DNA from 2 places in the Azospirillum sp. UENF 112521 genome. Region 2 is predicted to be linked to the other one. Evidence: riboswitches for the same ligand, from Rfam matches in the RefSeq annotation. Region 2 holds a riboswitch; the other holds the start of a gene.
The links. A riboswitch is a leader RNA that binds a small molecule or an ion and turns the genes downstream of it on or off. The one in region 2 is predicted to bind manganese.

Region 1 (6,785 bases), on a different contig from region 2:
GGAACGGGATGTTGGACTGGGTCAGCAGCTTGAGGCTTTCGGTATAGAAGGCCTCGGCCTCCGCGGTGACGGTGGCGCTGCCCTCACGGAGTTCGCTCATGGACCACTCCCCATTGCACCGGCCTTGCGCGGCGGTGCTGCACATTGACCCGGTACAACAGGGCAGGGCGGGGAGTGTTGCGGGACAGGCGTCTGCCGTGCCCTGCGTTTCCGGCTGTGCTTGCCGCGGATCGGGAAATTTGATCTGGTGCGGCAGGGTGGCCTTACCGGGGGTTGAACCATGGAGCTGTCGGCGGGAAGTTCCGCGGATGCCGTCGCCGCGCTCAGCCGGGCCATGCTGCGGCCGGTCGAAAGCGCGTCCGCCTTGCGGGAGATCGAGTCCTTGCTGGAGCGTCTCCGCCATGCCCCGCCGGACGAGCGTGCCGCCTGCGCCACGCAGCTCGGCCGCCTGACCGGCGCTGCCGATCCGGTCCTGCGCCTGTCCGCGCTGGCCGCGATCACCGGCGACCTGCGCCGCTACGACGAGTTGCTCGACCTGATCGAAGCCGAGTTCGAGCGCCCAGAGTTCGAGCACCCGGATCTCGACCGCCTGCTTCACATCTATTGCTGCATGGGCCGCCAGCTTTTCCTGATGCGCATGAACGGGGCGAGCCGGCCCGGCTTCTTCGAGGATCGGCTGTTTCCCCACTACACCCGCCTGATCGGCGCGATCCGCGACCGGCTCGGCCTCGCGCCGCGGCCCCGCCCGGCGGGCAGCCCGGCCACCGGGCGGGTCGTGCTGGTGACGAACCAGTTTCTGTCGCTGCGCCACCAGCCGTCGCGCGACCTGCTGTCCTATGCCGCGGTTCTGGAGGAGCGCTGCGGCCGGGAGGTGGTGATTCTCAACACCAACATCATGCCGGCCGACATCCACAGCCTGTTCGTGCCGTCCTTCGCATCCTCGGTGGAGCCGGCCTTCGACGGCAAGCAGGTGATCGAGGCGGACGGCCGCTCCTTCCGGATGCTGTCCTCGACCGGCCGCGGGCTGAGCCGGGACAAGATCGACTGGTTCCTGCGCGCGGTCGACTGGCACGACCCGGACGTGGTGGTGTCGCTGGGCGGATCGGTCATCGTCGCCGACCTGCTGGCGGCGGCGCGGCCCACCCTCTGCATCCCCACCACCAGCGGGGCCACGCCGTCGCTGGCCGGCATCGTGCTGGATTTCGGCGGGGGGAGCCGGCCGGAAAGCGGTCCGCTTGCGGCCTCATGGCGGCCCTTCCGCTTTCTGCATTCACTGATCGGCGCACCGGAACCGGACAGGACGGTTCCCGCCAAGGCACCCTCCAAAGCGGCGGCCAGGGCCGGCTACGGCCTGCCGGACGATGCCTTCCTGTGTCTGGTGATCGGCAACCGGCTGGACGAGGAGGCCGACGGCGCCTTCCTGGCGATGCTGGAGTCCCTCATCGACCGTGCGCCGCGGGTGGCGGTGGCGTTTGCCGGCGAGGCGGCGGCGCTGCCCTTGCGCCTGCAAGGGTCGCGGCATGCGGAACGCCTGGTCCACCTGGGCTATGTCACCGGCATGGCGGATTTGATGCAGGCGGCGGACGCCTATGTGAACCCGCAGCGCACCGGCGGCCGGGCGAGCGCCGCCGAGGCGCTGGCGGCCGGCGTTGTCCCGGTTTCGCTGCCGGTCGGCGACGTGTCGGCCGTCATCGGCGCCCGGTTCGTCGTGCCCGATTATGCCGCCGCCGTGGAGCGGCTAGCCCTGCTGGCCGAGGATCCCGCCGCCTTCGCCGCTGCCTCTGCCGACGCCCGCGACCAGGGGGCGGGGCGCGCCGATCCGGCGGAAGCCGCGGCTGCCCTGTCGCGCTACCTGGACGAGGCCGTGTCGCTGCACCGGCCTTGCCCGTGACCGCCGGCGGGACTGCCCCACAGGGTCATAGCCAAGGCTATAGAATGAAATATTTGTAATCCGACAGTAACGGAGAGCGTTCATCCGCCTTCTGGCCAGGGCCGTGATCGTCTTTGAAGTGCAAATGACTGTTCGACTTGGCGGTTGACGCGCGGTGACTGCCGCTCTATGGTCGCCGCCGTTGGGGAGTAGCTTCCGGCGGCCTCGCCGGGAACGTGTCAACATTCTTGCGCCCGATGCGGCGCATGGCACGTTCAGCGGACATTCGTCTGCCTAGCGAGACCAGTGTGCCCGAGACTCCGCGCCGGCCGGATTTCGGACATGCTGTCTCATGTGTCCGGCAGGAACCGCTCCCGTGACTCCTCTGTCTATCGTCGTGCTGTCGCTCAGCATGTCTGCCGACGCCTTCGCCGCCTCCATCGGCCGTGGCGCATCGCAGCGCCCCAGCGTCGCCGTCGCCATCAAGGGCGGTCTGGTGTTCGGTGTGGTCGAGGCCATCACGCCGCTGGTCGGCTGGGCGCTGGGTCTGGCGGCGGCCAGTTACGTCGCCGCCGTCGATCACTGGATCGCCTTCGTGCTGCTGTCGCTGGTCGGCGGCAAGATGGTCTGGGAAGGCTTCCAGCCCGAGACCGACGATCCGGAGCGGCAGGCCCGCCGCGCGAGCCCCTGGACGCTGGTCGCCACCGCGGTCGGCACCAGCATCGATGCGGCGGCGGTCGGCGTCTCCCTGGCTTTTCTCGGGTCCGACATCGTCACCATCGCCCTGTCCATCGGCTTCGCCACCTTCGCGATGACCACCATCGGCATGCTGATCGGCCGGGCCGTCGGCCATCGCATGGGCAAGATCGTGGAGGTGCTCGGCGGGTTGGCGCTGATCGCGCTCGGAACGTCGATCCTGGTCGAGCATCTTGAGCTGTTCGCCTGACCGGCGGCGGTGGGGAACGACGAGAAGGGGCATGCGCGAAATGAAAATAATCCTATAAAACGGGAAAATTTCTTATAGGCTTGCCGCGTCCTTTTGCCAAACGCGGAGCCACGCCATGCCCCTCGATCCCCGCAGCTTCACCACCGAAAATTTTCCCCGCTGGGCCGAGGAGCCGCCGACCCCGTCGGAAGGCTCCCTGGTTCCCGGTTCGCAGTTCCAAGAGGAGCAATGGATCATGGCCGCCGGGATGCTGGCCCGCGGCAACAGCTTCCTCCAGGTTTCGCGCGCCATGGGGTGCAGCCGCACCACTTTGTGGCGGGCCTATTACGGATCCAAGGATTTCCGTCACAGGGTGTGGTGGGAGCGGCAGGCGCTGAACCGCGAGGCCGAACTGCGCCTGTCCTCGCTGCGGGTGCTGGTGGCCGAGCAGATCGAGCGGCTGGTCACCTCGGGCGATCCCGCCACCGTCCGCTGGCTGGCCGAACGGCTCGGCCTCATCCCCGGTCTCGGGGCCGCCCGCAACCCCGCGCGGGACAGCCGGGAGATGGGGGCGGAGGAGGAAACGCTGCGGGCGCCCCGCCCGGACGACCCGCCCGCCGTCACCGTCCCCGAACTCGACGACGACATCCCCGGCTATCTGCGCGAGGACGCTGCCGATTGCCCTCTCTCCCCCGGGGAGAGGGAGGGGACCCGCGCCGCAGGCGTGGGGAGGGTGAGGGGGCCGGCGCGCGATCCGCGCGCCGCCAAGGGGCATTCTGCCCCTTGGCAATCCCCTGGCGCGGCCGTTCCGTCCGCGCTGCCCCCCTCACCCAACCCTCTCCCCAGGGGGGAGAGGGCTTACAGGCGGTCGCCTTCGCCTGACGTCGGTGTCCGGCGCCGGTAGGTGGGCGATGGAACATCACCCGAAAACTGTTCCACGCCGTTCCATCCCCCCGCCGGCCAGGACGGAGACAACATCCCCCGGTCAGCCCCCGAAATTCGGCTTCCCCGCCAGGATGTTGGAAGTCACGTGCCGGATATCGCGCAGGCCGCACATCGCCATGGTCACGTCCATTTCCTTACGGATGATCTCCAGGCACTGGGACACGCCGGCCTCGCCGCCGGCCCCCAGCCCATAGAGGAAGGCGCGGCCGATGAAGGTGCCCTTGGCGCCCAGCGCCAATGCCTTGACCACGTCCTGGCCGGAGCGGATTCCGCCGTCCATCAGCACTTCGATGCGGTCGCCCACCGCCTCGACGATGGCCGGCAATGCCGAGATGGAGGAAATCGCGCCGTCGAGCTGCCGGCCGCCATGGTTCGACACGATCAGCGCGTCGGCGCCGGTGTCGGCCGCCATCACCGCGTCCTCGGGATCGAGGATGCCCTTCAGGATCAGCTTGCCGCCCCAGCGGTCCTTGATGCGGCGCACGTCGTCCCAGTTCAGCGTCGGGTCGAACTGCTCCGCCGTCCAGGAGGACAGCGACGACAGGTTGCTGACCCCGGTGGCATGGCCGACGATGTTGCGGAAGGTGCGGCGGTGGGTCCGCAGCATGTTGATCGACCAGCGCGGCTTGGTCGCCATGTCCAGGATGTTGCCGACGGTCAGCTTCGGCGGGGTGGACAGCCCATTCCTGATGTCCTTGTGGCGCTGGCCGAGGATCTGGAGGTCGAGCGTCAGCACCAGCGCCGAGCAGCCCGCCGCCTTGGCGCGGTCGATCAGCTTGTCGATGAAGGCGCGGTCGCGCATGACGTAGAGCTGAAACCAGAAGGGCTTGTCGGTGTTCTCCGCCACATCCTCGATGGAACAGATGCTCATCGTCGACAGGGTGAAGGGCACGCCGGCCTTGGCCGCGGCGCGGGCGGCCAGGATCTCGCCGTCGGCATGCTGCATGCCGGTCAGGCCGGTCGGGGCCAGCGCCACCGGCATCGCCACCGGCTGGCCGACCATCGTGCTGGCCAGCGTCCGGTTGGTCATGTCCACCGCCACGCGCTGGCGCAGCTTGATCCGGCCGAAGTCGGACTCGTTGGCGCGGTAGGTCGATTCCGTGTAGGAGCCGGAATCCGCGTAATCGTAGAACATCCGCGGCACGCGCCATTCCGCCAGTTGCCGCAGATCCTCGATGCAGGTGACGGGCCGGTCGGTGAACAGGTTCGCCCAGCGCGACGGCGGCCGCGAGGAGGGCATGCGAACGGAGGTCATGGGGCGTGTCTCAACGGTTGCGCGCGAAACGGAAGGGCATCGATTTGGCCACTCCCTCCGCGCACCGTCAAGCCATGGCTGCGGCACCCCCGCTTTCAGCCGGTCGTGCGTCCGGCTTTCAGCGCGCCGGCTTCGACCTAGGCTTCGCGTTGGGCTTCGGCTTCGACGGCTTGGCCTTCGGCGGCGTCATCATGGCCTTGACCATCGCCGTCTGGGCCGCCGACTGGTTGCGTCGGGCCGCTGACATCGCTGCGGCGGTCCACATGCCGCCGGCACGGTTGGCCCAGGACAGCCACGCGCTCATGAAGGGATTCTTGGTCATGGTGCAGGCGACTCCGGAATGAGGGATACCGACGACAACAGCGCCGGGCCGCCGATGTTGCGCCGCACAATTTTGCGGCGCTTGCCCGCCCAAATTTTTGGCGGACCTGCCGATTCTTGGGCAGATGCACCAGGGCCGGGCGGCCCTGTTCGCCGGAAGACACCCTTATCCCCGCAAGGGAAGAGGGGCTTTTTCGCCGGCATATCCCTGGCATATCCATTGCTTGTGCAGCCCCAGGGGCTGGGCGATGTCGGGGGAACGGGCTGGATGGGTATGGAACGCGACGCCATGAAGAAAGGAACCAGCGCCGCCGCGGCGCGCTTCCTGCGCACCGCCAAGCTGTGCCGCATCCGCGACGTCGAACAGCTTCTGGCGGTCAGCGCCCTGGTGCGCGACCTCAGCGCCCTGATCCATGCCCTGCAGAAGGAACGCGGCGCCTCCTCCATCTATCTCGGGTCCGGCGGCACCCGCTTCGCCGAGGACCGCGCCCGCTGGCAGGCCGATGCCAGGACGCTGGAGTCGGTGCTGCGCGACCGGCTGGACCTCGTGGACGAGCAGCTCGACCGCCTCAGCTGCGGCGCGCAGTTCTACAGCCGGGCCGCCATTGCGCTCTATGCGCTGGACGGGCTGCCCGCCCTGCGCGATCAGGTGTCGTCGCTGGCGCTGGTGCCGCAGGATTCGGTGAAGGCCTTCACCGACATCGTCGGCCATCTGCTGTCCGTGCTGTTCGAGGCGGCCGACATCGCCGCCGATCCGGCGATCTCCCGCGCGCTGGTCGCCCTGTTCAACGTCGTGCAGGGCAAGGAATTCGCCGGGCAGGAGCGGGCGACCGCCAGCGCCGGCTTCTCGCGCGGGCGCTTCGACGGGGTGGAGCATGGCCGGCTCGCCCATCTGATCGACGCCCAGAACCGCGCCTTCCGCATCTTCGCCGAGTTCGCCGACCCCGCCCATGCCGCCGCCTTCCGCACCGCCCTGACCGACCCGTCGGTGGCGGAGGTCGAGCGGATGCGGGCGGTGGCGCTCAGCGACGATGCCCGCCACGGCGAGCTGTCGGGCATCACGCCGGAGGTCTGGTTCGACCGGTCGACCCGCCGGATGGAATTGCTGAAAACGGTGGAGGACCGTCTGACCGACGATCTCCGCCGCCTGTGCGAGGCCAAGCTGGCCCAGGCCCGTGCCGATCTCGGGCAGGCGGACGCCGGCGGTCCCGACGCGGTGCTGCCGGTCGCCATGATGCTGGTCGATGCCGGTGCCGCGCTGTCGGGATTCACCGGGCCGGTATCGACTGCGCCGGGCCAGGATGGCGCCGGTCTCTACGCCCCCGACGGGCTGCCGCCGAAGCTGATGCGCTCGGTCCTCGACGTCATGCAGGCGCAGTCGCAGCGCCTGCGCGACGTCAGCCTGGAGCTGGAGACGGCGAAGGCGGCGCTGAACGAGCGCAAGGTGATCGACCGCGCCAAGGGCCTGC
Region 2 (6,785 bases):
CTGGTCAGCGCGGTTCTGCTGTGGGACGTGCTGTTCCGCGGCCAGCTCGGCGTCTCCATCTCCTTCCTTGAGGAAATGTGGTCGCGCAACCTCGGCCATCTGTTCGTCAGTCCGCTCCGCCCCGGCGAGTGGGTGACGGCGTTGATGACCATGAGCCTGCTGCGCACCCTGATCGGCGTGCTGCCGGCGGCGGGGCTGGCGATCCCCTTCTTCGGCTATTCGGTCTTCGCGCTCGGCCTGCCGCTCGCCGCCTTCTTCGCCAACCTGATCGTGCTGGGTTGGTCGCTGGGGCTGCTGATCGTGGCGCTGATCCTGCGCTATGGCATGGGGGCGGAAGGGCTGGCCTGGATCGTCGTCTTCATGCTGGCCCCGGTCAGCGCGGTCTATTACCCGGTGTCTGTCCTGCCGGCCTGGCTCCAGCCGGTGGCACTCGCCCTGCCGTCCGCCCATGTGTTCGAGGGCATGCGGGCGCTGGTGTTCGACGGCACGCTGCGCTGGGACCATCTGGCCTGGGCGGTCGGGCTGAACGCGGTCTACATGGCGGGCGGCATCGCCGTGTTCCTCTACGCCTTCCATCGGGCGCGGGTGCGCGGTGCCTTGCTGCAAACGGGAGAATAGCGGCTAAAGTGTCGGCCCCACGTCGTCAGCCGCACCGGAGACCGCCGCCATGACCCCGCCCACCGCCGCCGGCCCTGCCACCCCCGACCTGTTCGACCGGCTCGTCGCCGGGGCGCAGCCGGACTGGACGGCCTATGTCGACCATGCCTTCGTGCGCGGGATGGGCGACGGCACGCTGCCGCAGGAGTGCTTCCGCCATTATCTGGTGCAGGATTACCTGTTCCTGATCCATTTCGCCCGCGCCTATGCGCTCGCCATCTACAAGGGCCGCGACCTGCGCGAGATGCGGGCTTCGCTGAACGGGCTGAAGGCGATCCTCGACATGGAGATGGACCTGCATGTCGGCCTGTGCGCCGGCTGGGGCCTGCCGGCCGCCGAACTGGAGCAGGCGGCGGAGTCCAAGGCGACGATGGCCTACACCCGCTATGTGCTGGAAACCGGCTTGCGCGGCGACCTGCTGGACCTGCATGTGGCACTCAGCCCCTGCATCATCGGCTATGCCGAGATCGGCCGCCGGCTGGCGGCATTGCCGGGTGCGCTGATTGAGACCAACCCCTACCGCGTCTGGATCGCCGAATATGCCGGCGAGGCCTATCAGGAGGTGGCGCGGGCGGCGCGGGAGAATTTGGACCGGCTGGCCGCCGACGGCATGACCGAGGCGCGCTTTCCCCGGCTGCTGACCATCTTCCGGCAGGCGTCCCGGCTGGAAGCGGATTTCTGGGAAATGGGCATGACGCTGGCGGGATAGCCGGCTCAGGACTCATCCGCCACGACATCGCCGCCGGCCTCGTCAGGTCGCACCCCCGTGTAGATGGCGCGGGGACGGATCAGATGGTCCGTGGCCCGCTGCTCCATCGCCTGGGCGATCCAGCCGGCGGCGCGGCCGAGGGCGAACAGCGTGAAGGCCGCTCCCTCAGGCAACCCGAGATGCCGCCGCAGGACCACCAGGGCGATGTCGATCGACGGCGCCTGACCGGTCAGCCCTTCGGTGGCGCCCAGCAGGTCCGCCGCCACCGGGAAGTCCGGGAGAAGCCGGGCCAGCAGCGCCTTGGCGCGGACATCGCCGCTGGGATAGAGCGGATGTCCGAAACCCGGAATCCTCTCTCCCGCAGCCAGCCGCCGTTCGATCTGGGTTGCCACGGTCTCCCGTTCCGTCAGCCCCGCCCAGAAATGCTCGATCCGCGTGGTGGTCGAACCATGCCGGTGGCCGGATAAGGCGCAGAGTCCGCCAACGGCCGCCGCCCGCAGACTTGCCCCGGTCGAGGCGATGCAGCGCGCCGTGAAACTGGAGGCGTTCAGCTCATGATCGGCACACAGCACCAGCGCCATGCGGAGGAGATCGGCCCCCGCCTCGTCGAGCCCCCATGCGGTGGCCAACTGGCAGTGCAGCGGTGCAGCACTCGGCCGGCCGCGCAGGGCTGCCGCGAAGAGCAGGCGCAGCAGGTTGCCGCAATTTTCGAAGAACCGCCCATCGGTCGGCCGCCAGGACGCCGTCGCCTCGTCGGCCGATGCCGCCAGCAGCAGGGCGGGCAAGGCCTCCGCCGGCGAACTCGCCGCGCAATGAGGCAGCAGGGCGTCATAGCCGGGAAGGGCGACCGGCGGTTCCGGCGGGAAGGCGGTTTCCACCGCGCAGGCCCAGAACAGCGCCGCGGTCTCCTCCAAAGTCGCCGTGGCGGCCAGACGCACGGCGTCCTGTCCGCGGTAATAGAGCCGCCCGTGCCGGATCAGCGTGATCGCCGATTCCAGGACCGGCGCTCCCCAATCCAGTGTTGATTTGGCGACCTCCTTCGGCCGCCGGCCGCGTTTGCGCTCCACCCCCAGCCGTTCGACCTCATCGGCCAGATAACGGCTTTGCCGCGGGTCCGCCGCGGGATGGGCCTGCAACAGGCCGCGGCTGACATAGGCGTAGAGGGTCTGGCGGGACACTCCCAACCGTTTCGCCGCCTCTTCGGCGGACAGATAGACCGTCAGCGCGCCCGTCATGGTGCCCACCCGTCACATTGATCGAAACAATCAAGATTGACGATATAGCTGGCCCGCGATGGAGTGAAGCCGGAGCGGCCTGGAACCCGCTCTTCCGATGGAGAAAATCATGGCGCTGATGAACGGGGACTCCGGTTCCCCGCAACGCACGGCCCTTGCCGAAATCTGGCGGGCCGCCGGCGGCGACGACCGGCTGGTTGGCTCGGTCGTGCTTCGTGGCGAAGGGACTCTTCCCTCCGTCTTCGCGGTCAGTGCGCTGGCCACCGCCGCAACGGCCGCGGCCGGTCTGGCCGTCGCCGAATTCAAGGAAGCAGCCTTCGGCCACAACCCGTCCGTGACGGTCGACCAGCGTCTGGCCTCCCTGTGGTTCGGCACCTCCGTAAAGCCGTTGGGCTGGAGCCTGCCACCCGCCTGGGACCCGATCGCCGGCGACTACGAGGCCAGGGATGGCTGGATCCGCCTTCACACCAACGCCGTGCACCACCGCGATGCAGCCCTTCGCTGTCTCGGCGCACCGCCCGACCGCGATGCGGTGGCCGCCGCCGTCCGCCGCTGGGACGCCGACGGGTTGGAAAGCGCAGTCGTCGGCGAAGGCGGGTGCGCCGCGACGATGCGCGATCTCACATCCTGGCGAAGCCATCCGCAAGGACAGGCGGTCGCCCGGGAACCGCTGCTGTGGGTCGAGGCACAGGAGCCGGCCGACGCCGTCCATACTCCTGCCCGGCCCCCTGCCCGGCCGGAGCGTCCCCTGGCAGGCGTGAAGGTTCTGGACCTGACCCGCGTCCTCGCCGGACCGGCCGCCACGCGGTTCCTTGCCGGTTTCGGCGCCGAGGTGCTGCGGATCGACCCGCCTTGGTGGGACGAACCTGCCCTTCTGCCCGAGATGACGCTCGGCAAGCGCCGCGCCCGCTTCGACCTGCGCGACCCCGGCCAGCGGGCACGGTTCGCGGAATTGCTGTGCCAGGCCGACCTGCTGGTGCACGGCTATCGTGCCGATGCCCTCGACCGGCTGGGGCTCGACCTTCAAACCCGGCAGCGCATCCGCCCCGGCCTGATCGATGTGTCGCTGGATGCCTATGGCTGGACCGGCCCCTGGAGGAGCCGCCGGGGCTTCGACAGTCTGGTGCAGATGAGCGGCGGGATCGCCGCCGAAGGGATGCGCCGCGAGGGCGGCAACCGGCCCAGGCCCTTGCCGGTCCAGGCGCTCGACCATGCCGCCGGCTATCTTCTCGCCACCGCTGCGGTGCGCGGCCTGACCCGCCGGCTCGCGGACGGGCGGGGATCGAGCTGGCGCACATCCCTGGCCAGGGTCGGGACGCTGCTCACCGAACTGCCGTCCTCTGACGGCGGCCCGACCATGCCGCCCCTCGGCATGGAGGATTTCACGAACGATCCGGAAAATACGGCCTGGGGACCGGCCCTGCGCCTGAAGCCCGCCGTGACGGTCGAAGGATCGCCGGTCCGCTGGGAACGGCCGGCCGGACCGCTCGGCACGGACGAGGCGCGCTGGTAGGCCGGCAAGGCGGCGGGAGTTTCGGCATTTTCGGTGCCTCTCCCGCCGTTCGGTGCAGCGCTTACCCCATCGTGTGCTCGAGCAGGATCTTCGCGCCCAGCCCGATCAGCACCACGCCGCCGGCCATTTCCGCCCAGCGCCCCAGATGGTTGCCGGCGGCCTTGCCGATCAGCACGCCGCCGAAGGCGACGGCGAAGGTCACCACGCCGATCAGCGCCGAGGTCGTCACCATGTCGACATCGACCAGCGCCAAGCCCGCCCCCACGGCGGCGGCGTCGATGCTGGTGGCGACGGCGGTGGTCAGCAGGGCCAGCCATTCGGCGCGCACGCTGCGCACCGGGCCGCAATCCTCCTCGCCCTCATCCTCGCCGTCCATGATGGCGTTGCGCAGCATCGCACCGCCGACCGCCAGCAGCAGGCCGAAGGCGATCCAGTGATCAACCGACTCCACCAGGCTGGCGAAAGCGATGCCGATGCCCCAGCCGACCAGCGGCATGGCGAACTGGCAGACGCCGAAGGCGGCTCCCACCCGCACCGCTTCCGGCAAACCGGCACGGCGCGAACAGGCCCCGCGGCCGAGAGCGGCGGCGAAGCTGTCCATCGAAAGGCTGAAGGCGAGCGCGAGGGACGTGGCGATCATGGCTATTCCCGGGCCAGACAACACAGTGGAATCGGACGGACTCCGGCTGGCCGCGGAGATGTCCGATCCACTGGTCTCGCCGGGTCGACCCTTTGGTCGCCGTGCGCGCCATGGCGGTAACGGCCGGAGGCCGAAACCATCCAAGTCTGTTGACGCGAACCCCACCGGATCGCTGCCGGCGGGTGGCTACTCCCCAATGACGGCGGAAGTCCTACAGGGACTAGGGGCTTGGGTCAAGCGCCGGTTTGCCGCAGGTGCGAATTGCGGCCGCGTAGATAGGTGGCGGCCACCGAACGGTCGTCGCCCAGCGTCACTTGGATGAACAGCTCCTCCTCCAGATCGCAGTCCACCGCCTTCATGCGATGTCGCATAGCCGGCGTCGCGGCGGGATCGAGCACGACGAGGTCGGCCCAGCGGCCGGGCTCCAGGCTGCCGATCTCGCCGGCCATGCCCAAGGCTTCGGCATTGCCGCGGGTCATCCAGTGCAAGGCGGCGAGCGCCGGCAGGTTCTGCCGCCGCAGTTGCAGCACCTTGTAGGCCTCCGCCGCGGTGCGCAGCATGGAATAGCTGGTGCCGCCGCCGACATCGGTGGCGATGGCGGTGCGCACCGGCCGCTCCGGCTTCGACAGGGCGTCGAGGTCGAACAGGCCGCTGCCGATGAACAGGTTGCTGGTCGGGCAGAAAACGGCGACCGAGCCGCTCTCCGACAGCCGGGCCATCTCCGCTTCCGACAGATGGATGCAGTGGCCGAACAGCGAGGTCGGCCCCAGCAGCCCGAAGCGGTCATAGACGTCGGTGTAGTCGCGGGCACCTGGGAACAGCCGCCCCACCTCGGCGATCTCGTCGGTGTTCTCCGACAAATGGGTCTGCATGTGGACGCCGGGATGCTCGCGCAGCAGCGCGCCGGCGGCCTCCAGCTGCGCCTCGGTCGAGGTGATGGCGAAGCGCGGAGTCACGGCGTAGCGCTGCCGCCCGGTCCCGTGCCAGCGGCCGATCAGATCCTTGCCGTCGCGATAGCTGCTCTCGGCCGTATCGGTCAGGGCGGCGGGCGCATGGCGGTCCATCATCACCTTGCCGGCGATCAGCCCGGCGCCGCGCGCCTCGGCCTCGGCGAATAGGGCGTCGACCGACTGCGGGTGGACCGAGCCGTAGACCACAGCCGTGGTCGTGCCGTTGCGCAGCAGCTCGTCCATGAAGAAGGCGGCGTTGGCGGCGGCATGGACCGGGTCGGCGAAGCGCTGCTCCTCGATGAAGGTGTATTTTTCCAGCCAGTCGAGCAGCTGGGCGCCGTAGGAGGCGATGACCTGGGTCTGCGGGAAATGGATGTGGGTGTCGATGAAGCCCGGCAGCACCAACTTGCCGCTGTGGTCGTCGACCGCCACCCCGTCCGGAACCCGGCCACGCAGGTCGGCCCAGTCACCGGCCTCCAGAATCCGCCCGTCCGCCCCGACCAGCAGCAGCCCGTCCTCACGATAGGTCAGGCAATCGAGGTCCCCCGGTCCGGCGGGTGCGCGGTTGAAGCTGAGCAGGCGCCCGCGGACGGCGGCGGAAACGGGGGCGGCGATAAACTGGTCGGGCATGGGGGTCCGGTTCGATGGAGTGCTGTGAGGGAGGGTTACTTAATGTCCCCGGACCACGCCGCCAACACCGCCCGCTCCTGCGGGGTGATTCCGGTGATGTTGGCGGGGGGCATGGCGCTGCTGTAGCCGGCTTGCAGGCGGATCTGCTCGGCATGGCGGCGGATGCCGTCGCCCTCCAGCACGACGCCGCGCGGCGGGGTGGCGATGCCCTCCCACACCGGCTGGGCGGCATGACACATGCTGCAGCGGGTGGCGACGATCTCCTCCACCTGATTGAAGCCGACCTTCACCGGCGCCGCAGCCGCCGTATCGGCGGTCGCCGGCCCCAGGGTGCTGAGCCAGATGCAGCCCAGCATGCCGGCGGCGGCCACCCCCCAGGTCCACCAGGGCGTCGGCTTGCCGGCATGGCGGCTGTTGAAGAAATGGCGGATCGCCGTGCCGACCACCAGGA

Region 1: linked by a shared signal. The riboswitch ahead of ACWPN8_RS24250 (manganese efflux pump MntP) and the one ahead of ACWPN8_RS33530 (manganese efflux pump MntP) in region 2 are both predicted to bind manganese.

Annotation. Positions count from the first base shown of each region.
Region 1 is NZ_JBSNCI010000004.1:822,015-828,799, forward strand. It holds gene ACWPN8_RS24240 (nucleotidyltransferase domain-containing protein) at 1-100, opposite strand, end outside; gene ACWPN8_RS24245 (glycosyltransferase) at 281-1,891, shown strand; yybP-ykoY riboswitch at 2,058-2,244, shown strand; gene ACWPN8_RS24250 (manganese efflux pump MntP) at 2,247-2,816, shown strand; gene ACWPN8_RS24255 (hypothetical protein) at 2,932-3,699, shown strand; gene ACWPN8_RS24260 (alpha-hydroxy acid oxidase) at 3,781-4,995, opposite strand; gene ACWPN8_RS24265 (hypothetical protein) at 5,114-5,317, opposite strand; partial or broken gene ACWPN8_RS24270 (nitrate- and nitrite sensing domain-containing protein) at 5,606-6,785, shown strand, end outside.
Region 2 is NZ_JBSNCI010000009.1:420,524-427,308, reverse strand. It holds gene ACWPN8_RS33550 (ABC transporter permease) at 1-618, shown strand, start outside; gene tenA (thiaminase II) at 668-1,366, shown strand; gene ACWPN8_RS33540 (citrate/2-methylcitrate synthase) at 1,372-2,601, opposite strand; gene ACWPN8_RS33535 (CoA transferase) at 2,711-4,114, shown strand; gene ACWPN8_RS33530 (manganese efflux pump MntP) at 4,176-4,754, opposite strand; yybP-ykoY riboswitch at 4,837-4,961, opposite strand; gene guaD (guanine deaminase) at 4,988-6,334, opposite strand; gene ACWPN8_RS33520 (urate hydroxylase PuuD) at 6,370-6,785, opposite strand, start outside.